Regions from separate parts of the Ralstonia sp. R-29 genome, predicted to be linked through region 3. Evidence: predicted binding sites of a transcription regulator. Region 3 holds the regulator's gene; each other region holds the start of a gene.

Region 1 (7,606 bases), on a different replicon from region 3:
GCCGCCACGAGCGCGCGTGCAGTACCGGCCACGGAGCATTCGTCCGTCAGCGCCAGCGCTTGGTAGCCGTACAGCTTGGCACGCTCCACCAACTCCTGCGGATGCGACGCGCCGGTCAGGAACGTGAAGTTGCTGATGCAATGCAGCTCCGCATACTCGGGCAGGAGGATGGACGTTGGCGTGGTCGCAGCCATGATGTGCCTACCCAAACAGGCCGTGCAGATACCAGCGACCGTCTTCGTCGCTGGTCTGGGTAACGGCAGAAACGCGCTCGCGGTAGAGCCAGTAGCGCACGCCGCCCTCGCCTTCTGCGATGAAGTAGTCGCGCTTGATGAGCTCGTCATCCCACCAGCCCGATTCAATGCGCTCGGGCATCGACACCAGCCGCAGCGGCCCGCGGTAATACGGATAGTGCTGGCGCGTCAGCAGCGGGATCGGTTTCTCCAGCAGCCACAGCGGGCGCTCGGGCTGCTGTGCGTGCCATTGCGCAAGCGCCTGGCGCGCGGCGGCGCGGCTCTGGGCTGTCGTGGCGGCGTTCACGTCGACCCAGTGGTTGGCACGCTCGGGGCGGTGGTCGGCGCACGGTTGCGGGTGCCGTACGTTGCCGGCACCCAGGCGGGCGATGAGCGTGTCGATCAGCCGGGCGGCATCTTCAGCGCGGCCGCCTGGCTCGGGAAACAGCGACTCCGTGGGCGGGCTCAGCGGCGTGGCGTCAGTCACCGTCAAACGCAGTTCAACCACCGGCGCGATCAGCGCGAGACGATGCACGCGTTCGTGCAGCACACGGGATAGATGCGCCAGCGTGCGGACCGGCTGGGCCAGCGCGATCTCCACCGGCGTGGAGGATGCGGCATCTTCACTGCTCCGGCCGCGCCGACGTTCGTGCTCCAGCGTGAGCCGATACGTCTTGGCACCCAGCTGATGCGCCGATAACCAGCCGACCAATTGCAGCAACAGTTGCTCCGATGCCGCCAGTACCCCTTCCGCGCTGTCGATGCGGCCGGGCAGTTCCAGCGGCACATCAAAGCGCAGGGGCGCGGCAAACCACGTGAAGCTCTCGTGCCCGTTGCCCCCATTTCCATAGGCCGCATCCAGCGTATCGACCAGCAGCGCCCCGCAGCGACGGCGCAGGCCCGCGCGTGGCAAATCACGCAAATCCGCCAACGTGCGGCAACCCAGACCTTCGAGCCAATCGGGGCGCGTGAGACGAGCTACGGCATCGGCCGACAACTGATCCAGCAACGAAGACAGGCGCTCCTGCCGCACGGCGCGCCGCACGCAACCCTGGCGTGCCGCACGACGACGTCCCCGACTTGGCACCGGCCGTGCACTGGCCAACCATGCCGCGCCACGTGCCGTCGGCCCCGCGCCAAGCTGCGGCATGGCGCCCAGCCGAATCGCGCAATATTTCACCGCCCGGCACAACGCGCGATGTCCGCCAAACAGCCGCAGACTGGCTTCGACCTCCAACAGCACGGTCGCCTCATCCACCACATCCAAGGTGACATGCGGCGTGAAGGCCAGCAGCGCCAACGCCAGCGACTGCATCAGCCTCGCCTCGGCGGCCGGATCGCGCTCCAACTGAACGGCATGCGGCACCAGCGCCTGCGCGCCCGCCCTCCGCAAGCCAGCGTGCACGCCTTCGCGCATCGCCAAGCGGTTGGCCGCCACCACGCGCTCCTGCTCCAGCACCACCACCGGCAGAGGCAACGCAGCGGGGTCAGACCACTGGGGACGAAGTGCGTCGAGGGGCAGACGGGGCAGATGCACCGCGATCCAGAACGGCATGATCGAAGGTGTCCTGATCGGCAGCGCCCGATACGGCATCGAGCGCAGCAAAAGACGAAGGAGACGAAAGTGCAGCCAGCAACGCCGCCGTGGCCGGGTCCATGGTGAAGGTCTCGGCGGGCAGCACGGGCAACGGACGCACGGAGGCGCGGCCAGCCCGCAGCGGATCGGCCAGCGGCAGCAGCAACGGTGTTTCACGCAACGGCCCACGCCGCTTGTGGACGCGGATAGACAGCGCATCGCCCCCTGCCGGCTCCAGCCCCAGGCGCAGCACGGCCGGCGACGACTCGCGCAGCGCCTGCTCCGGCCGGAACACCCAGATCGCGCTCTCGCCGGCTTGGGCCAGCACCTGCAGCCGGCGCAACGCCCCGGGGCGCACCTGGTTCAACCAGATCAATACGCCGCCGAAGGCTTGGCTGCGCACGATCTGCTCGGCGGCCCATAGCAGGTCAGCCGGTTTGTCGGCGCGCACCCAGACGATCTGTTCAGGAGAGAAATCCCAGCCGACCAGTCGTACGGCATTCGGCAGATACGGCGGGCCGACCAAAGCTATGCGCCCGGCGCTTTCGCACAACGTGGATAACGCCGGACGCAGCAGCCGGCATTCGCCAATGCCGGGTTGCGGGCACAGCAGCTCCGTCAATCCGCCGAGGGGCCAGCCGCCACCGGGCAACTCGGTATTCAGTGCGTCATAACCCGTAGCCAGGACCCGTCCGCTGGCCCGCGCCAAGCTGCCGGCACGCCACAGCGCCGGGTGCAGCGTTTCGGGCGCTGGTACTATCCGGGCTCTTTGCGTAGTCTGGCGCGGCCCGTCCACCGCCGGCCCAGGGGCGACGAGGCGATCCGCTTCACCTTCAGCGGGAAAAAGAGACGGGGACGACGCAAACATGGAAAGCGCAAGGGCAAGCCGCGAATACTGTATGGATATACAGTATCACAACTTCTGCCCTATGTTGCCCTGTTTCTAAAGCATCCTCGTGCGTCTTCTTTCTGACAGACCCACCAGTGAAACCGGACCAGCGTTACCCTGTTTAACATTGCCGGGCGCGTTCCCGCCCCAGCCACCTCGTCACCGGGGTGCCACCGAATCCATTTAGAGAAAACCGTGTTCACTTGCATCAACCAAAGCTGCCGCGCGCAGTGGGAGCCGTCCGACGTCGTCATCAAGGATGAGGGCCAGGGGCCACTGTTCCGCTGCGCGCTATGCGGCGCGCGCAACTATGTCAAACGCGTCGAGACCAAAGACGGCCGGGTCATCTACAAGCAAACCGAAGGCAAGCCGCTCAAGTGATCCAACGCAATAACATGACCATCGAACCGACCGCCACGCCCTTTAGCACCCTTGCGCTCGCCCCCGCCGTGCTCGCGAATCTCGCGCAGCTTGGCTACACCGACATGACGCCGATCCAGGCGGCGAGCCTGCCGATTGCGCTCGCAGGCCACGACCTGATCGCGCAGGCGAAGACCGGCAGCGGTAAGACTGCGGCGTTCGCGCTTGCCTTGCTCGCACGGCTCGACGCACGCCGCTTTGATGTGCAAGCGATGGTGCTCTGCCCGACGCGCGAACTCGCCGATCAGGTCACGCAGGAAATCCGCCGTCTCGCGCGCGCCGAAGAAAACGTCAAGGTGCTGACGCTCTGCGGCGGCACGCCGATGCGTCCGCAGGCGGAGAGCCTCGAGCACGGCGCGCATATCGTCGTCGGCACGCCGGGGCGCATCATGGACCATCTCGAACGCGGCAACCTCACGCTCGGCGCGCTGAAGACGCTGGTGCTGGACGAAGCTGACCGGATGCTCGACATGGGCTTCTTCGACGATATCGCGACGGTTGTGCGCCAGTGCCCGACCGACCGGCAGACGCTGCTGTTTTCGGCGACCTACCCGGACGGGATCGCGAAGCTGAGCCAGCGCATCCTGCGCAATCCGAAGGAAGTGAAACTCGAAGAACGCCACGATGACAGCAAGATTCGTCAGCGCTTCTACGAGGTGACCGATAGCCAGCGGCTGCATGCGGTCGGACTGTTGCTCAAGCACTATCGGCCGGTCAGCACGCTGGCGTTCTGCAATACGAAGCAGCAATGCCGCGACCTGCTCGACGTGCTGCGTGCGCAGGGCATTCACGCGCTCGCGCTGCATGGCGAACTTGAGCAGCGCGAGCGCGATCAGGTGTTGATCCAGTTTGCGAACCGGAGCTGCTCGGTGCTCGTGGCGACCGACGTTGCCGCCCGCGGGCTCGACATCGCGCAGCTCGAAGCGGTGATCAACGTTGACGTGACGCCTGACCCCGAGGTGCACGTGCACCGGATCGGCCGCACGGGGCGTGCCGATCAGGACGGCTGGGCACTGAGCCTGGCGAGCATGGACGAGATGGGGCGTGTCGGCAACATCGAAGAGATGCTCGGGCGCGAGGTCGAATGGCACAAGCTCGATGAGCTCGATACCGGCAACGACGCGCCGCTGCTGCCGCCCATGGAAACGCTGCAGATTCTCGGCGGGCGCAAGGAGAAGATCCGCCCCGGCGATGTGCTCGGTGCGCTGACCGGCGACGCAGGTTTTCGCGGTGACCAGATCGGCAAGATCAACGTGACTGAGTTTTCGACCTATGTCGCGGTGGAGCGCAGCATTGCACGCGATGCGCTGCGCAAGCTCAACGGGGGCACGGTCAAGGGCAAGAAGGTCAGGGTCCGGTTGATGGACTGACAACCACCGCGCCCGCAAGGCAAAAAAGGCCGCTCCAACCTCAGTCGGAGAGGCCTTTTTTCTATGGATTGCCCGTCAGCGCTTGGCCGGCGCTTTGCACAACGCCTGGTTGTACAGGATCGCCTTGCTGGTCGATGCGTAGTTGTCGGCATCGCACGGGGGTAGGAAGCTGGAGCTATCGCCCTGCGAGCGCACGGCCACGGTATCGGATAACGCCGCCAGGCATTGCGCGCTATCGCCGCGGTGGTATTCCGTAACGGCGAGGTCGCTGCGGGCCTTGTCGCGTTCAATCCAATCCATGAAGGGGTCGCATTCGGAGAGCAACGCGCGCAGCGTCGTGCGGGCGGCGTCGTAGTTCTTGGCGGCGTATTGCTTGTGTGCCTGCCCGATGCGCGCCGTGCGCTGGCGATCGGTACAGGCGGCCGGCGCGCGGCGGTATTCACCGTCGAACATGGCGCGCATGCCGCAGAACCCACGGCAGGCGTCTTCTGTGGCCGAGGTGTCGATCTTGAGCGTGCCGTCGTTCGATACGCTCGAGATGGCGATGTGGCAGGCGTCGGCTACGCCAGTGCGGCCCTTGAGCGTGCCATCCACCGAACACGAATGGCAGTTCCCACCCATGGTTTCGATGTTGAAGCTGTTGCCCTTGATGCTCAGTACGCCGTGGGCGCTGCCGCCTTCAACGTAGACGTACTCGCCAGGCTCGACCGCCGGCGTTGGGCCAGCCGCCATGGCCAGCGTGCTCGCTGAAAAGCCCAGAACCATCAATGCGCGCCGCATGCGCATGCCGAGTGTCATCGTCTTTGCTCCAGATTGTGTGGGCGCCATTCTGGCGGTTGCGCTTGGCGCCGCGCAACCTCAATGCGATGAACTCAGATATGCAGCATGGCCAGCACAGCCAGCACGCCGCCCACAGCCCCCACGCCATACGACAACCCCTGCAGCCAGCGGCGCCGCGACAGCAGCGTGATGGCCGCCAGCGCAATCGACACCTGAATGGCCACCACCGCCTGCGCCCACCGGTGGTGATGGTGTACGGCAAGTTCGCTGGCTTCGTCGGCTTCCTTGGCCTGGCGCTCCTGGTCTTCGGCCTGGCGGCGGATGTCTTCTTTCTCGGCGGCGTAGCGTTGCGCGTCGCGTTTGGCGGCGGCCTGGTCGGTACCGGGCAGTTGCGCGGTCAACTCGGCAATCGCTTGCTTCTGCCCCTTGGCCTGGTAGTAGGCCCAGCGGTTGGCGGCCTCAGTCTTGTGGATGGCGGCTTCGTTCTTGGCGAGCAGCGCGGCGTTCTGTGTGGCGCCGCCCTGGTAGCCGAAGATGGCGCCGGCCGTCGACAGAATGGCCGTCATAACGGCGATGCGGCCGGCAAAGCTGTCGGCGTGGCCGCTTTCTGCGGCGTGTTCGAGCACGTGGTCGTGCGCCCCGTGCACGTGGAATCCTTCAGACATGTTGTTCCCCGTTTGATCTTGTGGTCCTGCGCCTGAGTTCCCGCTCGGCGCGGGCCTCACAATGCATGCACTTGCCGGGAAACGCAACGCCCCGGCGCGCAGCCAGTTCGCCCGGCCAGAATTGCCCAGGCGACAAAGAAACCGCCGTGCATTCACTGCCTCGGCTTTAACCCCGCACTCACGCAACCGTATAATCGCGCGGCGATGCGAACGGGGGCTGATGTTCAATCAATCGGCAGTCGCATTGTTAATAAAAGAAAACAATACGCGCGAACCAGCAAATGGATACCGAAAATAAGCCATCAATCTCACCCGAGGCGGGGCGTTCTCCCGTCATCGTTCGCGTGGCCGATGCCACGATCCGCGATGCCAATACGCTGCTGCACGCCAGCGGCGGGCTTCAATTCGGCAAGGGCATGATCGCGACGATCCTGGCGCTGGTGCTGGGTTTTCTGAGCCTGATGGGCGTGCTGGCCTTTCATTTTCCGCAGTACCTGACGACGCCGGAATTGCGCCACGCCTATTCGGTGGATGTGCTGCGGCAAATCCTGTTTGTCTCGCTGCTGATTTCGGGCGGGTTATCGCTGGCGAATATCGTGCTGGATAACCGCCGCCGCCTGAACGGGCTGGCGTTTTTGTTTGTGGTGGCGGCTGTGGCTCTGGGCGGCTCGCGCGTGCCGGTGGGCGACTTTCCGGATCACACGCCGTATATCGGCATGGATTGGTTCATTCTCGATCTGCTCGGCTCCACGGCGATCTTCGTGCTGCTGGAAAAGCTCTTCCCGCTCTACAAAAAGCAGCCGGTGTTCCGCGCTGAATGGCAGACCGACATGGTGCACTTTGCGGTGAACCACTTCATCGTCGGGCTGGTGCTGCTGGTGGTGAACTTCCTCATCCACCGCGTGTTCGGGTGGATGGTGCACGCGGATTTCCAGCAGATGGTGGCGCACATCTGGTTCATCCCGCAGTTGCTGCTGTGCATGCTGGTGGCCGATCTGATGGAATATGTCACGCACCGCGCGTATCACGAGGTGCCGTTCCTGTGGCGCTTCCATGCCGTGCACCACAGCGTGAAGACGATGGACTGGCTGGCCGGTTCGCGCCAGCACATTCTTGAGTTGATCGTGACGCGCGTGGCGGTGCTGGGACCGCTGTTCGTGCTCGGTTTCGACAAAGCCGTGGTGGATATCTACATCATCATCGTGGGCTTCCAGGCGGTGTTCAATCACGCCAACGTGCACCTGCCGTGGGGGCCGCTGAAATACATCTTCGTCACGCCGGATTTCCACCACTGGCACCATTCGTCGGAAGACGAGGCCATCGATAAGAACTACGCCGCGCACTTTGCCTTTATCGATTACCTGTTCGGTACGGCCGTGAAATCGAAGAAGGCGTTTCCGGAGAAGTACGGCGTGGTGGGTGACTACATGCCCGACGGCTTCGTCAACCAGCAGCGCTTTCCGTTCCGTCGTCAGCAGAGCTGAGTCGAAGGTTTCTCACCATGTCCATCACGCCCGCTGCACAGCGCCTCATCAGCCGCCTCGGTCTCGAACCGCACCCGGAAGGCGGCTTCTATCGCGAAACCTATCGCAGTGAGGAACGCGTCCAGCGAGGCATCCCGCCCGTCGAACGTGCGGCTGCCACCGCCATCTACTACTTGTTGGCCGATGATG
Region 2 (7,606 bases), on a different replicon from region 3:
CAACGCAGGTCGTCAAGCAGCCCGAGATTGAAGTCCATTGACGACAGACGCCCTCTACTTTTGCCAGTAGCCGCGCATCTTCTTGGTGAGGTCCACCTTGGCTGCGGCGCGCGCCTCCGCAGCCGGGTCGGCACCAGGCTCGGGCGGCGGCCAGGCGCAGGCCTCGAACAGCGGTAGCAATGCGGGCGGAATGAAGCGCGTGCGCGATGCGTAGATGTGCCGATCGCCATTCGGTGTCTGCTGCGTGACGTAGAAGCGCTGCGGCACCAGGATGTCCAGATGCTCCCGCGCACGTGTCATCGCCACATACAGCAGGCGGCGCTCCTCTTCCAGCTCTTCGTGCGAGCCGGCGCCCAGGTCGGCCGGCATGCAGCCATCCACGGCGTTGAGCACATACACCGCCTTCCACTCCTGGCCCTTCGATGAGTGGATGGTCGAGAGGATCAGGTAGTCCTCATCGCGATACGGGTCGCCAGATTCATCGCTCGTCAGCTCAGGCGGGTCGAGCGTCATCTCGGTCAGGAAGCGTTCGCGCGTGGCGTAGGTGGCGGCCATGCGCGCGAGTTGGTCCAGATCGCCCTGGCGCACGGCGGCATCGTCGTGCAGGCGTTCCATGTGCGGCGTGTACCAGGCGCCCACGGCTTCGAGTTCGCTGGCCCATTCCAGGCTGTCTTTGGGTGCGCGCAACAGTTGCATCAGCGCCGTCAACGTGGCCCAGTCACCGGCCAGGCGGGCGGGTGGCTCGTGGGCGAGCAGCGCGGCAATCGGGTCCGCCGCCTCGGCCATGGCGTCGAGCACGCGTGCGGCAGTGGCGGGGCCTGCGCCCGGCAGCAACTGGATCACGCGAAACCCGGCGATGCGGTTGCGCGGGTTCTCGGCCCAGCGCAGCACCGAGAGCACATCCTTCACATGCGCGGCTTCCAGAAACTTGAGGCCGCCGTATTTCACGAACGGGATGTTGCGGCGCGTGAGTTCGATCTCCAGCGGCGCGCTGTGGCTCGCCGTGCGGAACAACACGGCCTGCGATTTCAACGCTAGCCCACCTTCACGGTGATGTAGCACCTGCTCAGCCACGCAACGCGCCTGCTCGGCTTCATCGCGCACCGAGATCAGCCGTGGGCGATGCGTTGACGCGCGATCCGTCCACAGCGTCTTGGCGAAGCGCTCGGTGGCAAAGCGCATCACGCCGTTGGACGCATCGAGGATCGGCTGTGTCGAGCGGTAATTACGCTCCAGCAACACCGTGTGCGCCGCCCGCGAAAAATGGCGCGGGAAGTCGAGGATGTTGCGCACGGTCGCTGCACGAAACGCGTAGATCGACTGCGCATCGTCGCCCACCACCGTCACGCCGCGGCCATCGGGGCGCAGTGCGCGCAGGATGGACGATTGCAGCCGGTTCGTGTCCTGGTATTCGTCAACGAGGATGTGGTCGAAGCGCGCGCCGATCTCGGCGGCCAGCTCAGCGTCGGACACCATGGCGTGCCAGTAGAGCAGCAGGTCGTCGTAGTCGAGCACGTGCTGGGCCTGCTTGGCTTCGACATACGCGTCGAACAGCGTGCGCAACTGTGCTTCCCACATCGCGCACCAGGGAAAGTGGTGCTTGAGCACGGCGTTCAGCGGGCTCTCGGCGTTGATCGCGCGCGAGTAGATCGCCAGGCACGTCTGCTTGAGCGGGAAGCGGCGCTCCTTGGTCGACAGGTTCAGCTCGTGGCGCACGACGTTGAGCAAATCCGCCGAGTCGCTGCGGTCGTGGATGGTGAAATCGGGCGCGAGGCCGACGCGCTCGGCGTATTCGCGCAGCAGGCGTGCGCCGATGCCGTGAAAGGTGCCGGCCCACGGTAGGGTCGTTTGGTACGAGGTGCCGGCCGCATGCAGCGCGCCATTGCTGCGCTCCCCCTGCATGGCGCGGGCGAGCAGATGACCGGCTCGGTTGGACAGCTCGCTTGCCGCCCGGCGGGAGAACGTCAGCAGCAGGATGCGTTGCGGGTCGGCCCCATTGGCGACCAGATGCGCGACGCGCCAGCCCAGCGTGTGCGTCTTGCCCGATCCGGCGCCGGCCAGGACGAGCAGCGGGCCGGTTTCCGCCGCATCCGCCCCGGAAATGCCGAACTCGACCGCGCGGCGCTGCTGGTCGTTCAGTTGCGCCAAGTACGCTGGCGCGTTGGCAGAGTCAGGAGTGAGTGAAGCGGAAAGCACGGCAGGGCATCACAGAAAATAACTGTATGAATATACAGCACTGTGTTGCCTGCCCAGGGATTCGATAGTGGTGATGCCACACCCAAACAACAGGTGTGGCATCACCGATTTGCAGCACGATCAGACCCGTGCTGCGTCAGACGAGCTTAGTGGCGCTGTTGTACATAGCGCTGCACATCGTCCAGCGTGACGTGGCCGGAGTGCGCCGCGTCGATCTGGTCGAAGTGCTTGGCCACGTAGCCAAGACCGCTGGCTTGTGCCTGCGCTTTGGTGATCGCGCCGCCGGCACCGAGCGTGGCGTTGGCGCTCAGCCGTTTGGTCAGACGTTGCTGCGCTTCCTGTTGTAGTTGCACGCCGGTGGTGGGCGCGACGGGCAGAGGCCGGTTGCTGGGGAAGAACGGGCCATCCACGCCATGGCCGCCCTTGGGCAACGTGATAGGCGCGACGGATTGGGTGGTCGGCGCTGCATGGGCCTGACCGATCGCCAACCCTACAAGCAGGGCCGGCAGCACGCGCCGCAGGATATTGAGAGGGGACATGATCATCGCTCCTTCCATCAAAGTTTAGGCGCCGAGCTTGCGGCGGCGGTCAGCGTTGGCGTGTCAGCGGGGTTCTCATCGGCCCACGGGGCGGGCAGCTTCGCCAGCGTCAGCGCGGACGGAATGGACTGGCCATTGAAATACGCCACGAGATCGCTCTTCATCTGCGGGCGGGCCACGTCATCCAGGTAGATCATGTGTCCGCCCTGGTAGAAGGTGACCTGCAGGTTGGGGTTCAGGCCCTGCACGGTCTGTAGACGCGCCAGTTGCTTCTCGGTATTGAAGAACGGCGTGGCGAGATCGTGGTAGCCGTTGGACGCCAGCACCTTCAATTGCGGGTTCATCTGGATCGCGGCCAGCAGGTCAGGCAACGTATCCGGCAGCGGCTGACCGTCGTGCGAGAAATCCCAGTTGCTGATGATGTTGTCGTTCAGCGGTGCGTAGGTCGCATTGGGGGCCGTATAGCCGAGGTAGTTCGGCATCTGGGTCTGCAGCGCCATGGTGAAGGGCTGTGAGATCAGAATGTCCGACGGGTCCGAATCGTTTGCCAGACGCGAATCCGAATTCGGCAGCGAGACACGACCGTCGTACCGACCAATCGTTATGCCGGGCAACAGCGACGTGTTGAACGGATTCTTGTTGAAGTAGCCCTGCAAGGCTTGCAGCGTCAGGCTTGACGGCGCTTCCCACGAGGCCAGGGTGGACTTGGACGGGTACACCGGCCTGCCAAGCGCATTTGGCGCCCCAAGCTGGCTGAGCGCCCAGGATTGCGCGTATGTCTTGAGCTGGCTGTACTTGTTCGTGACGAACTGCTCAGACTGCAGCGCATACGCAGCCTGGTTGGGCTGGGCCGGCGAGACCTGGTTGAAATACGAAGCCACCGCCGCATACCCCGGGAAGTAGCCCGCCACCGTATCGGTTGCAAGCTTCAGTCCAGCGGTGGAGTTCTCAATCGCCGTGGCTTCTACCGCATCCGCAAAGTAATTGAGGATGGACGACTGCAGCACGATCCCGGTGAGATGCACGCCCGCCGTTTCCAGCGCCAGCGCCAGCATGTCGGTGCGCGGTGTGCCGTAGGACTCGCCGTACAGATAGATTGGCGAGTTGGTGCGGTTGTTGACGGTCAGATAGCGCTGAATGAAATCGCGCATGACGTTGACGTCGACATCGCTGCCCCAGAATGAGCTATTGGTGTTCGGCGCGATCGCTTCTGAAAGGCCCGTTCCTGGCGGATCGATGAACACCATGTCCGTGGAGTCGATCAGGCTGTCGGCGTTGTCGACGAGCGAATAGTTGGGCCAGTTGGTCAACAGCGGGTCGGGCGTTGCCACACGCGTGGGCGCGAACGAGCCCAGGCGCAGCCAAATCGATGACGAACCCGGTCCACCGTTATAGAAGAACGTGACGGGCCGCGCCTGCCCGTTGCTGCTGGGCGCGGTGTACGCGACATACGACATCGTCGCCTCGGGGTTTCCGTTGGCGTCGGATGCCGTCAGGTGGCCGGTCGTGGTGGTGTAGTTCACTGGCGTTGCGCCGGCCGTCCATTGGTAATGCATGACGGCCGCCTTTTCCGACACCTGCGACAGCGCCAGGCTATCTCCCGCGTTGGACGAATACGCGACCGGGTCGACGTAAGGCTGGTTGGCCTGTGCCGTTTTCGCACTCACGTCAGCGGTGGGGCTTGCGCTGGCCGTGGACGCCACGGAGCTGCCGTCATCGCCCCCGCACGCCGTGACGAGTGATATGCCGACAAGCAACGCGCCGACGCCAACGAGCCGCCCTAACGTAGGAGCGCGGCCACGGTCATCACCACCGAAACTACGGTTTGGTTTCATTTGCATCCCTGTGATTGATGAGATACGAACAAAAAAGCCGCTTGGCGGGGAAGCCATCAGAAAATAGGCAAAAAATGCACGCGTGAATGCATCGGCGAAATCCATGGGATTTCACGCCGTCCATCAAAGCGTGCGGAAACGAATTGCCTGAAGTCTTCTAAATGAGATCGATGCGTTAGCGGCGGGGTTTTGCGCAAACTTGGGTATTTGAAAAAGAGGTGCCCAGGCTGCGCAGAAAGGCGCTAAGGCAAAGCGCAGCCGCCAGAGGGTGGCGGCTTGGAGGTCGTCGGGTCGATCGCGGGCTTCAAATCGTTATTGGTGATACGTCCCGGTAATGCGCTCGTTCTATCTCTATCGCATTCTTGCAAGCTTGCAGACAACATGCTGTCTCCCGGATCAGGATCGTTGTCGGGCCATGAACGGCTTGGACTGTGGCCGATTTGCGCACCTTTTGGGTGGTCGGCTAGAGAGTCGCCATCAGGTCGGCATCAAAAAGAGTGGTTGAATCATAGAGGCAAAATGCGCACTGTCAATGGAGTGCCACTTCGAATTTCGGCCTTTGTAATTTTGATGAGAAATCGATGTTTACGGAAAATTACACGGAAAATTTTCCATGTGAATCTGTGTGATAACGATATGGTGTTTCGCGATATGCGCTTCCACGCTTCCAAAGCGATTTGTCTGGTGCTTTTAGTATCGCGATAGATTGATTATTGCAATCTCTATTGAACGAGATTGAACGCGCAAATGCCCGGTATTGGTGCGAGGCGTGTTTGCATTCGCAGCGTAGGACTGGAGTGCGGTATGACGGAAAGCCCGGGGTGGGTGGCTCGTCACCGGCATCGACGGCGGCGTGGCGCCAGTCGATGCCGTGATGTGAAGACAGAGGAGCTGTTGCCTGCGTGCGGGTTGGGCGTCGTCAGATGCCGTCGCGCAGCGACTTCGCGAAGTCTTGCGGCGAGGTGCGTTGATTGACAGCGTTGATCAGATCGGCCACGAACCACGGCAGGATGAGCTTCGTGCCCGGATCGCTTACGCCGATGCTCAGCGTCTTGTGCGAGGACAGTTCGGCTTCCGGTGCCTGCTGGGGCGACCGTTGGGCCGGCTGTTGGACCGACGGTTGTGCGGATTGGCTGCGCGCCAGCATGGCCTGGAGTTCCCGATCGGAATACGTGGCCGACGTGGTCGTCAGCGCGGACGCGGTCATGGCCGCGGACATCAAGGCCGATGCCACGACGAAATGTTTGAGAGTTGCGGCAGCCATGTCAGGCCTCCATCGACAGAAAAAGATTGAAAGGGTGGCGACCGGTTGCAGTGCGGTCACAGGCAGCAATGATCCACCATCGGATCGTTGCGCAGGCTTAGGGTTCCGTTTCGCTCAGAAAAGCGTAAACACCGCGTGCGATCGATCAACTTGCCTGCGGCTGCAATGCGATGACGGTCATCCCCACCAAGGCGATGGCGGCACCGCCGATGTCCCAGCGCGTGAGCGTGATGCCATCCACCAGGCGCAGCCAGACCAAGGCCACGGCAATGTACATGCCGCCGTAAGCGGCATAGGTGCGGCCCGCGGCAGTCGGGTGCAACGTCAGCAGCCACGCAAACAACGCCAGCGAGGCCGCTGCAGGGAGCAACAACCAGACGGACTTACCCTGCCGCAGCACCAGCCACGGCAGGTAGCAGCCGACGATTTCCGCCACGGCGGTGACGGCAAAGAGCAAGGCGATACGAAGGAAGTCCAACATACGGTGCGCAAGCGGTCAGAAGCGAGGCGCCGATTGTGGCACGACCACCTGCCGTCAAGCGATGACGCCCGTTAGCGCAACGAGCGCTTCCACTTCGGCTCGCGTGGCGGCATACGCGCCAGGGTGCGAGGCCGTCAGCGCAGCGGCGGCGGCCGCCTTGCGCAGATGCGTTTGCGCGGGGGCATTGGGCGCTTGCAGCAGGCTGGCCAGCCAGCCGCCCATGGCCGCGTCGCCGCAACCGACCGTGTCGACCACCCGCACCGGGAACGCGGGTTGCGCGATGCGTTGATCGCCGTGCAGCCATTGCATACCGGCCGCCCCGAGTGTGAGCAGAATTTCGGCTTGCGGGGCGTGTGCGCGCAACGTCGTGAGCGGATCGGCCTCCTCCGGAAACAGATGGTGCAGGTCTTCATCCGACACCTTGATGACGGACGCGATGGCCGCCATGCGCCGGAACAGCGGTGCATAGTGAGGCGCCTCCATCGCTACGCGCCAGTTCGGGTCGAAGGTGATGCGTATGCCTTGTATCGCCAGCGCTTCGGCCAGTGCGACCAACCGGCTGGCGAGCGGCTCACGTGCCAGACTGATGCAGCCGAAGTGGGCAATCTCCACGGCGGTCTGCCAACCTTCGGGCAGCGCCCGTGCGTCGAAATGTAGGTCGGCACTGTCATCGCCGACAAAGAAGTAGTGCGGCGGCTGCGTGGAAGTCACCATCGCGAGCAATGGGGAGCGGTCCACGCGTTGCAAGAAACGCAAGTCCAGTCCGGCCGCCTGTGAATCGGCGAAGAGCGCATCGCCGAAGACGTCGTTGCTGATCGCGCCCGCATAGCCAGTGAGCACGCCCAGCCGCGCCGCCACGCGCGCCACGTTCCAGCATGCGCCACCCGGCCGGGCGAGCCACTGGCCGTTGCCCTGGTTCAGGAAGTCGGTCAGTGCTTCACCGAAGACGACGAGGCGGGGCAGGGGCAGCGTGGTGGTCATGCGGGCAGGGGCAGATCAGCAGATAGGGTGGACGGTGCCGTGGGCAATGGCGACGCGCGGCGGTACAGCGCGCGGAACATCGTCAGCCGGTCGGCAAGGCGCGCGTGGCGGGCGGCATCAGGCCGGTACGTGGCCAGCACGCGGGGCTTGGCGCAGACGATGGCTTCGGCGCCGCCATCGGCCATCCAACCCAGGCGCGCAGCACCGAGCGCGCCGCCGGCTTCGCTGCCGACGTGCGTTGTCAATTCCGTGTTGAGCGTGTCGGCCAGCAACTGCGCCCAGAACGGGCTGCGCGAACCCCCGCCGACAA
Region 3 (7,606 bases):
GATAGCGTTGTCCCCGAAGGTTTCGTTCATGCTCGCGGTGCGTGATGACATGGCACCGCACCGCGCAACATCAGGCGGCCTGTTCGGTCTGAGCGGCGGCCTTCTTGGCCTCTTCGCGTGCGACTTCCTTCATCATCGGCGACGGCGCCGTTTCAGCCTTCTTGGTCTGAACGATGAGGTGACGCAGCACGGCGTCGTTGAACTTGAACGCGTGCTCGAGTTCAGCCAGGGTTTCCTTGCCGCACTCGATGTTCAGGCAAACGTAGTGAGCCTTGGCCAGCTTCTGGATCATGTAGGCCAGTTGACGACGGCCCCAGTCCTCGACGCGGTGCACTTGGCCGCCTTGCGTGGTGACCGTGCTCTTGTAGCGCTCGATCATCGCGGGCACTTGCTCGCTCTGGTCCGGATGGACGATGAATACGATTTCGTAATGACGCATTGACGCTCCTTGTGGATTAAGCCGCCCGGGCGTCACACTCCGGTGCAGCAAGGTTGAATAGCCTGCCATTATACGCAGACTCATCCGATTTTTTCAATACCGATCAATGACTTGCTGCAGGGAAGCAGTTTCTGCCTGGGCGCGCCCTGCAGCAATGAGCAGCATCAGCAGCACACGCGCCTTGTACGGGTTGAGCGTGCCAGTCGACGCCCAACCCCGTACGTCATGTTGCGCCGGCACGATACCCGCACCTGTACGTGTTGAACGCAGCACAAAAACGCCCTGCTCGCTGGCGCGATTGAGCGCAGCTTCCAGATTCACGTGAATGGAACCGGCGCCGGTCGCGGCAACCACCAACCCCTTCACGCCTGCAGCGACCAGCGCATCGACGACCCGCGCATCCGGCTGCGCATAGCTGACCAGTACCTCCACCCACGGCCACTGGCCGACGGACGGCATCGGCAACACGTCCGCCGACTCCGGGCGCTGAGCGACACGTTGAAACTGCACCTGGGTATCGAGCACGAAGCCCACCGGGCCAACGTCCGGCGAGACAAACGCCTCCACCGCGTAGGTATGGGCTTTCTGCACATCACGTGCGGCATGCACCCGTTGATTCAGCGCCACAAGCACCCCACGCCCCCGCGAGGCCGGGCTCGCCGCGAGCCGCACCGCGTTCAGCAGGTTCAGCGGGCCATCGGCCGACAGCGACGTCGACGGCCGCATCGCTGCAGTGACCACGATAGGCGTATCGCCCTGCTGCGTCAGGTGCAGCAGCATGGCGGTTTCTTCGAGCGTGTCCGTACCGTGTGTGATGACCACACCGTCTACCCGCTCCACGTCAATCCAGTGGCGAATGCGAGCGACCAGCTTTTCCCAGACATCGAAAGTCAGATCCTTGCTGTCGATCTGGGCGACCTGCTCGGCGCGCACATTGGCAATGCGCTCCAGACCGAGCTTGCTCGCCGCGAGCAGTTGATCGATGGGAACGGCGCCGGCGCGGTAGCGTGCGGCGGAGCCAGCGTCGTCAGCGGAACCGGCGATCGTGCCGCCGGTGGCGAGGATGGCGATGGTAGGCAAGGACATCGTTGCAGGGATCCGTGATGAGGAAGCCGCGCATTGTATCCGCGTGTCACGCCTTTGCCGACGCGGATTTGCCCTCGCCCCGCCACAAACGCAAAACGCCGACCCAGGTGACATATGGGCCGGCGTTTGCAGCGGATGCGGTGTCGCTTATTTCTCGACGAAGGCGCGTTCGATGACGTAATCCCCCGCCTCGCCCATGCGCGGCGAGATCTTGAAGCCGCGCGCGTCGAGCAGCTTGCAGGTGTCTTCCAGCATCGCGGGGCTACCGCAGATCATGGCGCGGTCCACAGCCGGATCCAGCGGCGGCAGGCCGATGTCAGCGGAGAGCTTGCCGTTATCGGCCAGATCGGTCAGACGGCCCATGTTGCGGAACGGCTCACGCGTGACGGTCGGGTAGTAGATCAGCTTTTCGCGGACTTGGTCGCCAAAGAACTCGTTGTTCGGCAGCTCGCTGGTGATGAAGTCGGCGTAGGCCAACTCACTCACCTGGCGCACGCCGTGCAGCAGCACGACCTTTTCGAAACGCTCGTAGGTTTCGGGGTCTTGAATGATGCTCATGAACGGCGCCAGGCCGGTGCCCGTGCCGAACAGGTAGAGGTTTTTGCCGGGCAGCAGATCGTCCAGCACTAGCGTGCCGACGGGTTTCTTGCTCACCAGCAGCTTGTCGCCCACCTTCAGATGCTGCAGGCGCGACGTCAGCGGGCCGTTCTGCACCTTGATGCTGAAGAACTCCAGGTGTTCTTCATAGTTCGGACTGGCGATGCTGTACGCACGCATCAGCGGCTTGCCTTCGACTTCGAGGCCAATCATCACGAAATGGCCATTGTGGAAGCGCAGCGCTTGGTCGCGCGTCGTCTTGAAGCTGAAGAGGGAGTCGTTCCAGTGGTGGACGCTCAGAACGGTCTCTTGATTGAAAGCGGACATGATGTTCGGGCCGGCCTGTGAGCCTATGTGGCAGTGCGGAATACGGTCAAGGCCTTGATTTTATGCGATTCGCCACGGTCGCGCCTGCATGGATTGCGCATAAGCTTCTAACCAGCCGCATGGGTTTTGACGTGGATCAGCCGTACGCGCACCGACGATTCACGCCTCCAGCAACAAGTCACAACAAAATCACTTGCGCTTCCCGTGTCACTGTATAAAATCACAGCACCTGTTCAGATATACAGTACGCCGATGGCCACCCTCACTCCCCGCCAGCAGCAGATTTTTGACCTGATCCATCAGACGATCCAACGCACCGGCTTTCCGCCAACGCGCGCAGAGATCGCCGCGGAGTTCGGGTTCTCCTCGCCCAATGCCGCCGAGGAGCATTTGCGGGCGCTGGCGCGCAAGGGGGTGATCGAGCTGACGCCGGGCGCCTCACGCGGGATTCGGTTGCGCACGTTGGGCGATGCAGCACAGCACCAGTTTTCGTTGCCATCCATGGGGTTGATGCAGTTGACGCTGCCTCTGGTGGGCCGTGTGGCTGCCGGCAGCCCGATCCTGGCGGCCGAACATATCGACCGCCAATACCAGGTGGACCCGTCCCTCTTTTCCGCGCAGCCCGATTTTCTCCTGAAGGTCCGTGGCATGAGCATGCGCGATGCGGGCATTCTGGATGGTGACCTGCTGGCGGTGCAACGCGCCACGGAGGCGGCCAACGGCAAGATCGTCGTCGCGCGCCTGGGCGATGACGTGACGGTCAAGCGATTCCAGCGCAAGGGGCGTCATGTCGAACTGATTGCCGAGAACCCCGATTTCGAGCCGATCCACGTGAATCTGGATCGCGATGAGTTTCACTTGGAGGGCTTGGCCGTCGGTCTGATCCGGCCTGCTGCTCCGTAAGTCTGCGGCGCATATCGCGCCAACTCTTTCGCTGTTTTGCCCAACTTGGAGGTGAGCCACCGGCTCGCCAGGGCGGCTGCTTGCTGTCGATTTTTGCCGCTCGTCTTTCCATCCGAACCTACGAGGTCTGCCATGCGACTCGGATCGATGTCTTCCCGCCGCCGCCCGGTTCATCCGGTGCCCTTCCGCCAAACCCAGGGCGTGCGCATCTATCAAGGGGAACAGCGCCGCACGATGGTCGGCAGCATGGAGGCCATCTGCCGAATGCTGGATGCGATTCCCGCAGCCTCGCGCGCAGCCGGTGTTGAGGTTTTTTGAACTGTTTGAAGCGCGCTACGACAGCGATCAGGGCATACCCCAATGCTGTCGCCGCAACTGATTTCATACACTGGCCGAGCCCTGAGGACAGGGCTTTCTTCAACTGATTTTCGGCCCGCCATTTGAGCGGGCTGTTTTTTCAGTCTCGTGTCGATGCTGCGGCACATTGGCGAATGCTTCCCAACAACACGGACGTTTACCCGGATGTTGTTTGCCGCGCGTGACAGTAGTATTGCCAATGCCCTCAGGGGCAATGAGATCGCTGAATTGGAAGCCCGCACGTCGCGGGCTCTTTTTTTTCTACGGCCGGCCGGCGCTAAACGCTCCCCGCCTTCTCGACAACGAGAATCCGCGCCTCGCCGCGTGGGTGGGCCACATGCTCGCAGCCAACCCCTGCAAAGAAGATGTCGCCCGCTTGTAGCGTCGCGACTTTCTCCTCTCCGGCTTCGCGGTAGTGCATGTCGACCGTGCCATCGAGCACCACGAAGACCTCCTCGCCGTCGTTCACGTGCCAGCGGTAGGGCTGATCCGTCCAATGCAGGCGCGTGGTGATGCCGCCCATGTTGGCGATGTCGAGTGCACCCCATGCACGCTCGGCGGTAAACGATTTGGCGCGGATGATCTTCATGGCGATCGCGTGGCGATTACTGCATCGACTGCAGATTGCCGATGCGCACCAGCATCTCGGTGAACATCTGCATATCGAGGTCGAGGTCCGGCACTTCCTTGTACTCGTTGGCGTTGTGCGCGGTGTACTTCTTGCCGGGCATGGCCGGGCCAAAATTGATGGCATTCGGCATCAGCTTGGCAGTGGTACTGCCGGCGGTCGGCACGGGCTTGGCGTCCAGGCCGGTCGTATCGCCGTAGATGTTGAGCAGCGTCGACAGCCAAGCGCCCTTCGGGTCACGTGCCATCCAGTTGCCCTGGTCGTAGCTGATCTCCAGCGCGATGTGGTTGGTGTTGGCCCACGCGTTGATCTTGTCGGCAACCTCGCCGCGCAACGCATCGGGCGTCTTGCCGCGCGGCATGCGCACGTTGGCGGTCACCTCGACGCGGCCGTTCTTGTCGCCGATCACGTTGGGCGACATGGTGAGCGGCCCCATGAAGTCGTCCTTGTAGGCGAGGCCCATGGTGCTGCCGAGATAGTCGGTGCCATACAGGTCGGTGATGTAGCGCACGGCATGGGCGTAGGCGTTGTCGGCCAAGCCAAGATCGGCTGCGCGCAGGAACAGCGCCAGGCGAGGCAACGGGTTGACCCCCTCTTCCGGACGCGAACCGTGGGCCGACGTGCCGGTGACCTTCACGACAATGCTGTCTGCATTGCGTGTGATGTCGATTGAGAACTTGCCCTGCGCTGCCAGGCTGCTGACGAACGCATCGCGCTTGGCTTCAAGCGCAGCCGCCGCGACACCCAGATCCCCGCCCTTGAGCGTAGCCGTCGCCGTTTGCGGAACGGCGTTGGCGGAGGCCGCGCCGCTCATCGACACGATGGCCGTGCGGGCCGCATCTCCAGCCTGCGCGGGGAAGAATACCTTCAATGCGCCCGAACCCTTCTCTGCCACGACAGCGGGGTATTTGCTGTCGAGCACGATGTTGTACGCGGGCAATTGCGTGCGCTCGCGGTAGTACTTCATGCCGTCGCCGCCGGTTTCCTCGGTGGTCTCGATCATCAAGCGGATCGTGCGGGCGAGCGGCACACCGCTGTCCTTGACGGTCTTCATGGCGTACATCGCGGCGGCAATCGAGCCCTTGTCATCGATCGTGCCGCGGCCATACAGCAGATTGCCCACACGCGTGACCTTGAACGGATCAAGCTTGGTGCCATCGCCGAGTACCCACTCTTCAGCCTTTGCAGGCACGACGTCGGCGTGGGTCAGAATGCCGAACTCATCCGAGCCGGTGCCCGGCAGCGTCACTTCGAACACGCGGTTGTCGACGTTGCGGAATTTCAGGCCGAAATCGTGCGCCATCCCCTCGACCAACTTGCCGAAGGCCACGATGGCGGGGTTCTCGTGCTGCGGGATCTTGTCATCGCGCACCGTCGGCAGCGCGACCATTTTCTCGATGGATTCGATCACCGCCTGTTGGTTGTGCAGACGGTTGTACACGCCGAGCAAGCGGCCAACGTTGACAAGGTCATCCCCCGTCAGCGGCGCTTTCTTGCGATACGCAGCAACGCTACGCGCAACTTGCGGGTCGGCCTTGGCGGCCGCCGACAGAAAACGGTTCAGGTTGTCCGACGCCTTGGTTTGCTCGGCGGCAATCAACGCATCCAACTGTGGCTTCTGAAGCGTGGCAGCAAAAGCGCCGCCATTCAGGGTGAGCGACAGCGCAAGCGTCAGGGTGGACAAGCCAATACGGGCAGAACGTTGCATCGATGCGGTTCCAGAAAAGGGAAGGCGCCATCATAGGGGCGATGCCGGCTGCGCGCATTGTGCGGCGCAAAAAGCGCGCAGCTGCATCGGCGCACGTTATGCTGGAGCTTTCCCGGGAGGCCTGCCACATGGAACCGCGTCTGGATACCGACCCTGCCCTGCTTGGGGTGCTTGAGGAACTGAAGCGGCTCGAACCGATCTTCCACCGTCCCGAACGCGCGACCCGCCGCGAGGATTTCGAGCGGATGATCACGGAAGACTTCTGGGAGGTCGGCGCCTCTGGCCAACGTTACAGCCGCAACTACGTGCTCGGCGTGCTGGAAGCGCGGCGCGGCCACATCGGCGAAGACTTCTGGCAGACGCGTGACTTTCGCTGCCAGGAAATCGCGCCGGATAATTACCTGCTGACTTACACGCTGGTGCAATCGAATCGCATCACGCGTCGGGCGTCGTTGTGGCGGCGGACAGCTGATGGCTGGAAGGTGGCGTTCCACCAGGGGACAGTAGTGGCTGATGTATAGACGTAAAAAAGCCCGCAAAAAGCGGGCTTTTTTACTGAAACCTTTTGGGGTGACCGATGGGATTCGAACCCACGACAACCAGAATCACAATCTGGGACTCTACCAACTGAGCTACGGCCACCGTAGTACGAACAGCTTGAACTGATTGCTGCCCGACGAAAAATGAGATTATACAAACATTCTTCCAGCGTGACTAGGGGGCAGCGAAAATTATGCGGCAGCCACCTCTTCATTGGATTCATCGCCACGCCGCAGATAGGCCCGCGCCTCGTCAAACAACGCGTGCGCATCGGCCAGCGTCTTGACGCGGCCGAGCGCCTTGGAGTCCGACAGCACGCGCCGCCACCCACGCGCACCCGCCACGCCGCGATACAGCCCCAGCATGTGGCGCACCGCCGCGCCGGCATAACCGCCCCGCTCCACCCAGCGGCCGACGTAGTCGATCATCGCGCCCTCAATTTCGGCGCGCGTTGGCGTGTCCGCGTCTGCACCGTAGTACTGCGCATCGAACGCCGCCATCAAATACGGATGGTGATACGCCTCGCGGCCGATCATCACGCCGTCAATGTGTGCGAGATGCGTGTCGATCTGTTCGAGCGTCTGCACGCCGCCGTTGAGCAGGATTTCCAGGCGCGGAAAATCCCGCTTGAGCTGGTAGACGACTTCGTAGCGCAGCGGCGGAATCTCGCGGTTCTCCTTGGGGCTCAGGCCCTTCAGGATGGCGTTGCGCGCGTGGACGATGAAGGTCTCGCAGCCGGCCTCGGCGATGGTGCCAACGAAATCGCGCACAAAATCGTAGGTTTCGATCGCGTCGATGCCGATGCGGTGCTTGACCGTCACGGGAACCGACACCGCATCACGCATTGCCTTGACGCCCTCCGCGACGAGCTTGGGCTCCGCCATCAGGCAAGCACCGAAGGCACCGCGCTGCACGCGCTCCGATGGGCAGCCGCAGTTGAGGTTGATCTCTTTGTAGCCCCACTTTTCCCCGAGCCGGGCGGCCTGGGCTAGGTCGTCGGGTTCGCTGCCGCCAAGCTGCA
Region 4 (7,606 bases), 1.3 Mb from region 3:
ACCGCCGCCAACGTCGAGGAAGTTGGCCGGCTCGCCGCCGAACAGCTTGATGGTGTCCATCGTGGCCATGGCCAGGCCGGCGCCGTTCACCAGGCAACCGATGTTGCCGTCCAGCGAGATGTACGCCAAGTCGAACTTCGAGGCTTCGATTTCAGCCGGATCTTCTTCATCCAGATCGCGGTACGCCACGATTTCCGGGTGACGGAACAGCGCGTTCGAGTCGAAGTTGAACTTGGCGTCCAGCGCGATGACCTTGCCGTCGCCGGTCAGGATCAGCGGGTTGATTTCAGCTTGCGAAGCGTCGGTTTCCCAGAATGCCTTGTACAGGCCTTGCAGGGCTTGGCGGGCTTGCGCGATCGAAGCGTCCGGCACGCCGATCTTGCGGGCGATGTCGTCAGCGTCAGCGTCGGTCAGGCCGGTCGACGGTTCGATGATCAGGGTGTGGATCTTTTCCGGGTGCGATTCGGCAACTTCTTCGATGTCCATGCCGCCTTCGCTCGAGGCCATCAGCGCGACCTTCTGCGACACACGGTCCACCACCAGCGACACGTACAGTTCCTTCTTGATGTCCGCGCCTTCTTCGATCAGCAGGCGCTTGACCAGCTTGCCTTCCGGACCGGTCTGGTGCGTCACCAGGGTCATACCCAGGATGCTGCTGGCGTATTCCTTGACCTGGTCCATGCTCTTGGCAACCTTCACGCCGCCGCCCTTGCCACGGCCACCCGCATGAATCTGTGCCTTCACGACCCACACCGGGCCGCCCAGGGTTTCAGCAGCCTTGATGGCCTCGTCGACCGAGAAGGCCGGAATGCCGCGCGGAACCGGCACATTGTATTTGCGCAGGATTTCCTTGCCTTGGTACTCATGGATATTCATGCGTGTTTCCTTTGCTAGGCAGAGTGAGTGTGATGAATGTTAAGGATCGAAAAAAGCGCGCGAGCAGCGCAACGTCCTTCAGGACGAGGGCTCGGGCGACAGCTCGATGGGTGGCGGTTGGATCTTGGGTTCGGGCTGGCTTTTGGGTTGATACGCATACCAGCGCGGATAATGCTTGCGGACCACCTCGCCCTCGAAATGCAGGGCATGGCAGCCGTGGAGTTGGTAAGGCGGCTGTTCGCCGGGCTCGATCGGCCGGTGATCGTCGGAGTTGTCGCGCACCGGAAAGACGTCGCCCGCAAAGGCCTGGATGGCAGCGGTCGGCAGCACACCGCACAGCTCGGTCAGGTGCGTACAGCCCGCCACGCCGCCGAGTCTCTCACGTGAAGCCTTTCGAAAACCCTTCATCAGGTTCAGGCCGATGAGCTTGCGGTAGGCCGGGCCGATCGTGTCGCAATGCGTGGGGTACGGCACCCAGTCGGAGCACGCTTCGGCGTCGACGACATTCATGCGGGTGTCGATGGTCACGCGCAGCCAGAGGTCGTGCAGCGGTTCGCCTTCCGGGCGGACGCCGCCGCTGGCGAGCGGAATGTCTCGGGGCTTGGTATCCGTCAGGCGCGCTTCGATGTCCCACAGACCGTCTTCCCGCAAATAGGCCTCCACCGTGATGGCACGGCGGTGACGCATGGCGCGCGGGACGGGGGCGGACAAAGGCATGAACCAGACAGACCGATAGGACCGATGAAGGAGGCGCGCAAATGCGTCGCGCAACACCTGCAGAACGTGCGTAGCAGCGCATTCGCCACCACTCACGAACACAATCGCCCTGCCACTGTGGTGTAGGACGATATCGAAGCCTTGGATTTTAACACGTCGTTACGACCGAACCGGGTCCGTTGCTGCAATGCGGCAGCAGAACGGCCGCAACAAGCCCAAACCATGCAAGCCGCAGAATCGGCACGCCCGCGGATTGTCCGCGCAGATTGTCGCGAGATCGGCGACGTTCACGCAGGATCGTCACCGTCGCCCAGCAGCTCATCGGCCCCGGAGATGATGCGTGACACCACGGAACGCGAGAACCCACGCGCCATCATGTAGCGGACCTGCTTGGCACGCTCGGCCAGGTCAGCAGGTGGCCGGCCGAAGCGCTTGTTCCACAACGCCTTGGCCCGGGCGGCCTCGGTGCTCTGCAGTTGAACCTTGACCTCGCCCAGTGTCTCTTCGCTGAGGTGATGCGTTTTCAGTTCCTGCATCAGCCGTGCAGTGCCGTAGCGGCCAGCGCGGCGGTGTACGACGCTTTCGGCAAAGCGCGTGTTGGAGAGCCAGTTCTCACCCTCCAGCCAATCCAGCAACGCGTCCACTTCTTCCGCAGATTCGGCATGCGGCGCCAGCTTGCGGCGCAGTTCCGCCCGGCTGTGCTCGCGCCGGGACAAATAGCCCAGCGCACGCGCCTTGAGCGACAACGGTTGACGGGGCAACGGCATACGCTTTCACGCCCAAAGAAAAAACGCCCGCCGTTGGGGGACGGCAGGCGTATGAAGCTCGATAGAGCCGCCGATCTGCGCCGACGGCCAACCCAATTACTCTTCGCCGACTTCCTCGGCCACCACGACGGCGTCCATCGGCGTCACGCCCAGTGCTTCGCGGACCTTGTTCTCGATCTCGCGCGCCAAATCGGGGTTCTCGCGCAGGTATTCGCGGCAGTTGTCGCGGCCTTGGCCGACGCGCTCGCCGCCGTAGCTGTACCAAGCGCCGGACTTCTCGACCACCTTGGCTTCCACGCCCAGGTCGATGATTTCGCCTTCACGCGATACGCCCTGGCCGTAAAGGATGTCGAAGATGGCTTCACGGAACGGCGGCGCCACCTTGTTCTTGACGACCTTGACCTTGGTTTCGTTGCCGACCACGTCGTCGCCCTTCTTGATCGAACCGATGCGGCGGATATCCAGGCGCACCGAGGCGTAGAACTTGAGCGCGTTACCGCCCGTGGTGGTTTCCGGCGAGCCGAACATCACGCCGATCTTCATACGGATCTGGTTGATGAAGATGACCATGCAGTTGGTCTTCTTGATGGTGCCGGTCAGCTTACGCAGTGCCTGGCTCATCAGGCGGGCTTGCAGGCCGGGCAGCGCGTCGCCCATTTCACCTTCGATTTCGGCCTTCGGCACCAGAGCGGCCACCGAGTCGATGACGATCAGGTCGACCGAGCCCGAGCGCACCAGCGCGTCGGCAATTTCCAGAGCCTGTTCACCCGTGTCCGGCTGGGAAATCAGCAGATCCGGCACGCTCACGCCGATCTTGTCAGCATAAGCGACGTCTAGCGCATGTTCTGCGTCGATGAAGGCGCAGGTGCCGCCCAGCTTCTGCATCTCGGCCACCACCTGCAGCGTCAGCGTGGTCTTACCCGATGATTCCGGGCCGTAGATTTCAATCACGCGGCCGCGCGGCAGGCCGCCAACGCCCAAGGCCACGTCCAGCCCCAGCGAGCCGGTGGACACAACCTGGACCGGCTCCACCTCGGCGTCGCCCATCTTCATGATGGAGCCCTTGCCGAACTGCTTTTCGATCTGCGCGAGCGCGGCAGCCAGCGCCTTCTGCTTTTCCGCGCTCATCGTGGCTGCCTTCTTGCCGTCTTCCATGGTCGTCCTTCGTGCAAATTGGTGTATAAATGGGCCGCAAGGGCTTGCGATTCCAGCGGTTGTCTGCAACAACGGGCCGCGAGGTGATCGCCTTGATACGGCCCAATTCCATGACTTTAGCGCCGCCAAGACTACAGCACCGCGAATTCGGAGTACTGTATAAAAAACCAGTGGTTTTGACAAGTCTCCAACACGAATGTCGCGCAAAAACCATGTAGCGGGCGGGACGGGCGAGCCAGACACTCGCCCAAGCATCGCGGGGAGACACGCATGCGCATCCTGATTGCCGAAGACGACGCCACCCTGGCCGACGGGCTCACACGCTCGCTGCGCCAGGCCGGCTATGCCGTCGACCAAGCCTCCGATGGGGCCACCGCCGATGCTGCGCTCTCTGCGCAGACGGCCCAGACCTATGACCTGCTGATCCTCGACGTGGGCCTGCCGCGCATGTCGGGGCTAGAGGTGCTCAAACGCCTGCGCTCGCGCGGGGCAATGCTGCCGGTGCTGATCCTGACCGCCGCCGACAGTGTGGAAGAGCGCGTCAAGGGTCTGGACCTGGGCGCTGATGATTACATGGCCAAGCCATTCGCGCTCTCTGAGCTGGAAGCACGCGTGCGGGCGCTGGTGCGGCGCGGCGCAGGCGGCGGGGCCACGCTGATCCGCCACGGGCCGCTCGCGTTCGATCAGGTCGGGCGCATCGCTTATATCCACGATCAGTTGGTCGAATTGTCGGCGCGCGAGATCGGCCTGCTGGAGATTCTGCTCGCCCGCGTAGGCCGGCTCGTCTCGAAGGAACAGTTGGTCGACCACCTGTGCGGTTGGGGCGAGGAAGTCAGCAACAACGCCATCGAGGTCTACATTCACCGGCTGCGCAAGAAGATCGAGGTGGACGGCATCCGCATCGCCACCGTGCGCGGGCTGGGCTACTGCCTGGAACGCGCGGCCGCACCCACCCCCGCTGCAACCGCCGCCCATGGGTGATCGGCTGGCTTGGCCGTGGCGCCGTCCTCGCGCACCGCAGCCTGACCCTGCCAGTGCGGCGCCCCAGGCGGACGACCGCGACCTCGCCGATACCCTGCCCCACCTCGAAGACGACGCCACCCGGCCCGTCGCGCGCTCGCTCTTCGGCGAGATTCTCGACTGGATGCTCGCGCCGCTGCTGTTGCTCTGGCCGATGAGCATTGCGGTGACGTACCTCGTGGCCAAGTCGATTGCGAACGCGCCGTACGACCGCGCGCTGGAATCGAGCGCGATCGTGCTCAGCCAGCAATTGCGCGAAGTGAACGGGCGCGTAACGCTGCAGTTGCCGATTTCCGCGCGGGAAATTCTGCGGGCGGATGAGACGGACAACATCTATTACCAAGTGCTCGGCACGAACGGCGAGTTCGTCTCCGGCGACCGCGACCTGCCGCTGCCGCCCGAGGAAGACACCGGTGCCGGTGGCCTCGTGCAGTTGCGCGACGATCGGATCCATGGCGCGGACATCCGCGTGGCCTATACGTATGTGCAGCGCCCAGGCATCGACGGCGGCAAACCGGCGCTGGTACAGGTGGCAGAGACGCTCGACAAGCGCGCGCAACTGGCCAACGAAATCATCAAGGGCGTGATCCTGCCGCAGTTCGTGATCCTGCCGCTGGCCGTCATCCTCGTCTGGTTCGGGCTCACGCGCGGGCTGGCGCCGCTCAATGCAATCCAGGAGCGTATTCGCGCGCGTAACCCGGGCGACACGAGCCCCATTGATGAAGGCGCAGCGCCGCAAGAACTGACGCCGCTAGTGGCGTCATTCAATGATCTGCTGGGGCGGCTGGAGCAATCGGTGCAGACACAGAAGCGCTTCATTGCCGATGCGGCACATCAGATGAAGACGCCGCTGGCGGGTCTGCGCATGCAAGCCGAATTGGCCCAGCGTGAACAATCGCCGGACGAACTGCGCCGCACACTCGCGCATATCGCTGACAGCTCGGACCGCACCGCGCACCTCGTCAAGCAACTGCTCTCGCTGGCGCGCATGGAGAACATGGGTGCGACCGATGGCATGGTGCCGCTGGACATTTGCGCGCTGTCGCGCCAAGTCGTGGCCGACTGGCTGCCCAAGGCGTGGGCCAAGCAGATCGATCTCGGCTTCGAAGAGCCCGGCCCGCCCGTCATGACGCCCGGCAACGCGACGATGCTTGCCGAGATGCTCAACAACCTGCTCGACAACGCGATCCGCTACACGCCCGACGGCGGGCACATCACGGTGCGCATCACCACGGCGCCGTTCGAGCCGTTCGTCTTTATTGACGTGGACGACACCGGCCCCGGCATTCCCGTGGCCGAGCGGGAACGCGTCATGCAGCGCTTCTATCGCATCCTCGGTACGCAGGCGGAAGGCAGCGGACTGGGCTTGGCCATCGTGCGGGAAATCGTGCAGCAGCATGGCGGCGATATCGAGGTGCTCGATAACGTGTACCAGGCATCGCCGCGGCTGGCGGGCGCGCGTTTTCGCATCACGCTGCACCGCTGCGCGCCGGATGAGGCGCCGAGCGTATGAGCATCACGCCCGGCACCCCAGCACGTCGACGCTGGATCACCAACATGCGCTGGATTGCTGCGCTGCTGGGGATATGGTTTGTGGTGACGTTCGTCGTGGCGTTCTTCGCGCGCGATTTGTCGATGCACATTTTTGGCTGGCCGTTCGCGTATTGGGTGGCCAGCCAAGGGGCGCCCATCGTCTATGTGCTGATCACGGTGCTGTATGCGTGGCGCACCAATCGTGCAGCGGCTGCCGAGGAAGACGCAGAGGCCGCCCACACGCCCCCGACTGAGTCCTCACCGCCGCCGTCGATCTAAGCGACTGTCATGTCGCGCCGAGCTGGCGGAGTTTGACGAAGGCCAGCGCGGCCATCACCGCATCGTTGAGCGCGTCGTGCGCGTCCCACGTTGGCAGTTCGAGCTCGCGCATGAGCGTGGCGAAACGCAGGTCGATGTCGGGATCCCCTTGTTGCCGATACGGCGGCAACTGCTGGAACCGGTAATCGTAGTACAACGCGGAGACTTCGATCCTAGGCTGCGGCAGGCCAATGCCAAGCATAGGCACCAACACGCGATTGAGCATCGCCACATCGAACTCCAGGTAGTAGCCCACCAGCGGCCGGCTGCCGATGAAGTGCAGCAGCGCGCGGATGGCCTGCTCGATCGGCACACCCTCTTCCAAATCGCGTTTGCGCAAGCGATGCACGCAGATGCTCTCTGCACCCACATTGCGCTGCGGCTTGATGAGCAATTCCAGGCGTTCACTCGTCAGCACGCGGTTGCCAACAATGCGAACCGCGCCGATGGAAATGATCTCGTCGGTGCGCACATTCAGGCCAGTGGTTTCGCAATCGAGCGCGACCCATTCGTCAGCAGGCGGCGTGTCGAACAGGAAGCGGAACGCCGGATCACGCAGCTTGCGCAACAGGCGGCGCCTTTGCAGCGCATCTCGCCAGTCGGAAAACAGCGTCGTCATGATGGCCTGCGCGCAGTTACATCCATTCGGTGCGCCAGCGCTGCCGCAACAGCGCCTTGAAGCGCTTGACCGCGCTCAGCGCATCCTTGAGCAGATCCCGCTCCAACGACGACAGGTGCGACAGATGCACATCACCCGACACCGGCTGATGCGCGTCGATGTCTGCCAACCCCGCCTTGAGCCGCAACGTCATCAGGAAGTGCAGGCTTTCACGTAGCTCATTGGCCATCTGCGCGTCGATCGCTTGCGCACGCACCAGCGCTTCCAGACGCGGCACGGTGCCGGTCTCGTCGAGCAGGTGGTGCGCCAGCGCAAGGCTGCGCACGCCGTGAACGATGGGGAAAATGCCTTCCTTCTTCACGTCGAGTACGGGGTCGGCATCGCCCAATCCGAGCAGGCGATCGCGCCAGCCCGAGGCCGTGCTAAAGGCTTCAATGGCAGCGGAAAAACGGCCGAGTACGGCGTCGTTGTCGAGCGTCAGGTCCAGCAAGGTGCGACGCAGTTGCTTGAGCAAGGTGGCATCGCCGCACACGGCGTGCGCATCAAAGAAGATCGCGAGCTGCATCAGGCCTTCCGGGCTCGGCAGGATCAGCCATTCACG

Evidence for each region. Region 3 encodes LexA, which represses DNA repair genes until DNA is damaged. Its sites were predicted from a motif close to ACTGTATNNNNATACAGT; they were not measured.
Region 1: imuA (translesion DNA synthesis-associated protein ImuA) is a predicted target of LexA. The motif match lies at 2,704-2,721, and genes of this name have one in related genera.
Region 2: ACN9M1_RS18080 (ATP-dependent helicase) is a predicted target of LexA. The motif match lies at 2,218-2,235, and genes of this name have one in related genera.
Region 4: recA (recombinase RecA) is a predicted target of LexA. The motif match lies at 3,670-3,687, and genes of this name have one in related genera.

The regions. Positions count from the first base shown of each region.
Region 1 covers NZ_CP184378.1:652,217-659,822, forward strand. Annotated here, with positions in the region: gene ACN9M1_RS20080 (error-prone DNA polymerase) at 1-194, opposite strand, end outside; gene ACN9M1_RS20085 (Y-family DNA polymerase) at 202-1,788, opposite strand; gene imuA (translesion DNA synthesis-associated protein ImuA) at 1,721-2,677, opposite strand; gene ACN9M1_RS20095 (hypothetical protein) at 2,894-3,079, shown strand; gene dbpA (ATP-dependent RNA helicase DbpA) at 3,094-4,488, shown strand; gene ACN9M1_RS20105 (hypothetical protein) at 4,564-5,268, opposite strand; gene ACN9M1_RS20110 (DUF4337 domain-containing protein) at 5,361-5,933, opposite strand; gene ACN9M1_RS20115 (sterol desaturase family protein) at 6,215-7,417, shown strand; gene ACN9M1_RS20120 (cupin domain-containing protein) at 7,435-7,606, shown strand, end outside.
Region 2 covers NZ_CP184378.1:167,852-175,457, forward strand. Annotated here, with positions in the region: gene mdtD (multidrug transporter subunit MdtD) at 1-41, shown strand, start outside; gene ACN9M1_RS18080 (ATP-dependent helicase) at 55-2,196, opposite strand; gene ACN9M1_RS18085 (2-oxoglutarate dehydrogenase) at 2,343-2,741, opposite strand; gene ACN9M1_RS18090 (S10 family serine carboxypeptidase-like protein) at 2,753-4,570, opposite strand; gene ACN9M1_RS18095 (hypothetical protein) at 5,490-5,834, opposite strand; gene ACN9M1_RS18100 (YnfA family protein) at 5,980-6,315, opposite strand; gene ACN9M1_RS18105 (carbohydrate kinase family protein) at 6,370-7,296, opposite strand; gene xylB (xylulokinase) at 7,293-7,606, opposite strand, start outside.
Region 3 covers NZ_CP184377.1:1,869,792-1,877,397, forward strand. Annotated here, with positions in the region: gene priB (primosomal replication protein N) at 1-30, opposite strand, end outside; gene rpsF (30S ribosomal protein S6) at 71-439, opposite strand; gene ACN9M1_RS08760 (asparaginase) at 533-1,525, opposite strand; gene ACN9M1_RS08765 (ferredoxin--NADP reductase) at 1,673-2,449, opposite strand; gene lexA (transcriptional repressor LexA) at 2,702-3,352, shown strand; gene ACN9M1_RS08775 (hypothetical protein) at 3,485-3,670, shown strand; gene ACN9M1_RS08780 (cupin domain-containing protein) at 3,987-4,298, opposite strand; gene ACN9M1_RS08785 (dipeptidase) at 4,315-6,045, opposite strand; gene ACN9M1_RS08790 (DUF4440 domain-containing protein) at 6,174-6,566, shown strand; tRNA gene ACN9M1_RS08795 (tRNA-His) at 6,612-6,687, opposite strand; gene dusA (tRNA dihydrouridine(20/20a) synthase DusA) at 6,777-7,606, opposite strand, start outside.
Region 4 covers NZ_CP184377.1:525,495-533,100, reverse strand. Annotated here, with positions in the region: gene sucC (ADP-forming succinate--CoA ligase subunit beta) at 1-876, opposite strand, end outside; gene ACN9M1_RS02525 (DUF2889 domain-containing protein) at 955-1,593, opposite strand; gene recX (recombination regulator RecX) at 1,881-2,360, opposite strand; gene recA (recombinase RecA) at 2,457-3,515, opposite strand; gene ACN9M1_RS02510 (response regulator) at 3,786-4,496, shown strand; gene ACN9M1_RS02505 (sensor histidine kinase N-terminal domain-containing protein) at 4,489-6,048, shown strand; gene ACN9M1_RS02500 (sodium/substrate symporter small subunit) at 6,045-6,347, shown strand; gene ACN9M1_RS02495 (3'-5' exonuclease) at 6,355-7,005, opposite strand; gene ACN9M1_RS02490 (DUF294 nucleotidyltransferase-like domain-containing protein) at 7,022-7,606, opposite strand, start outside.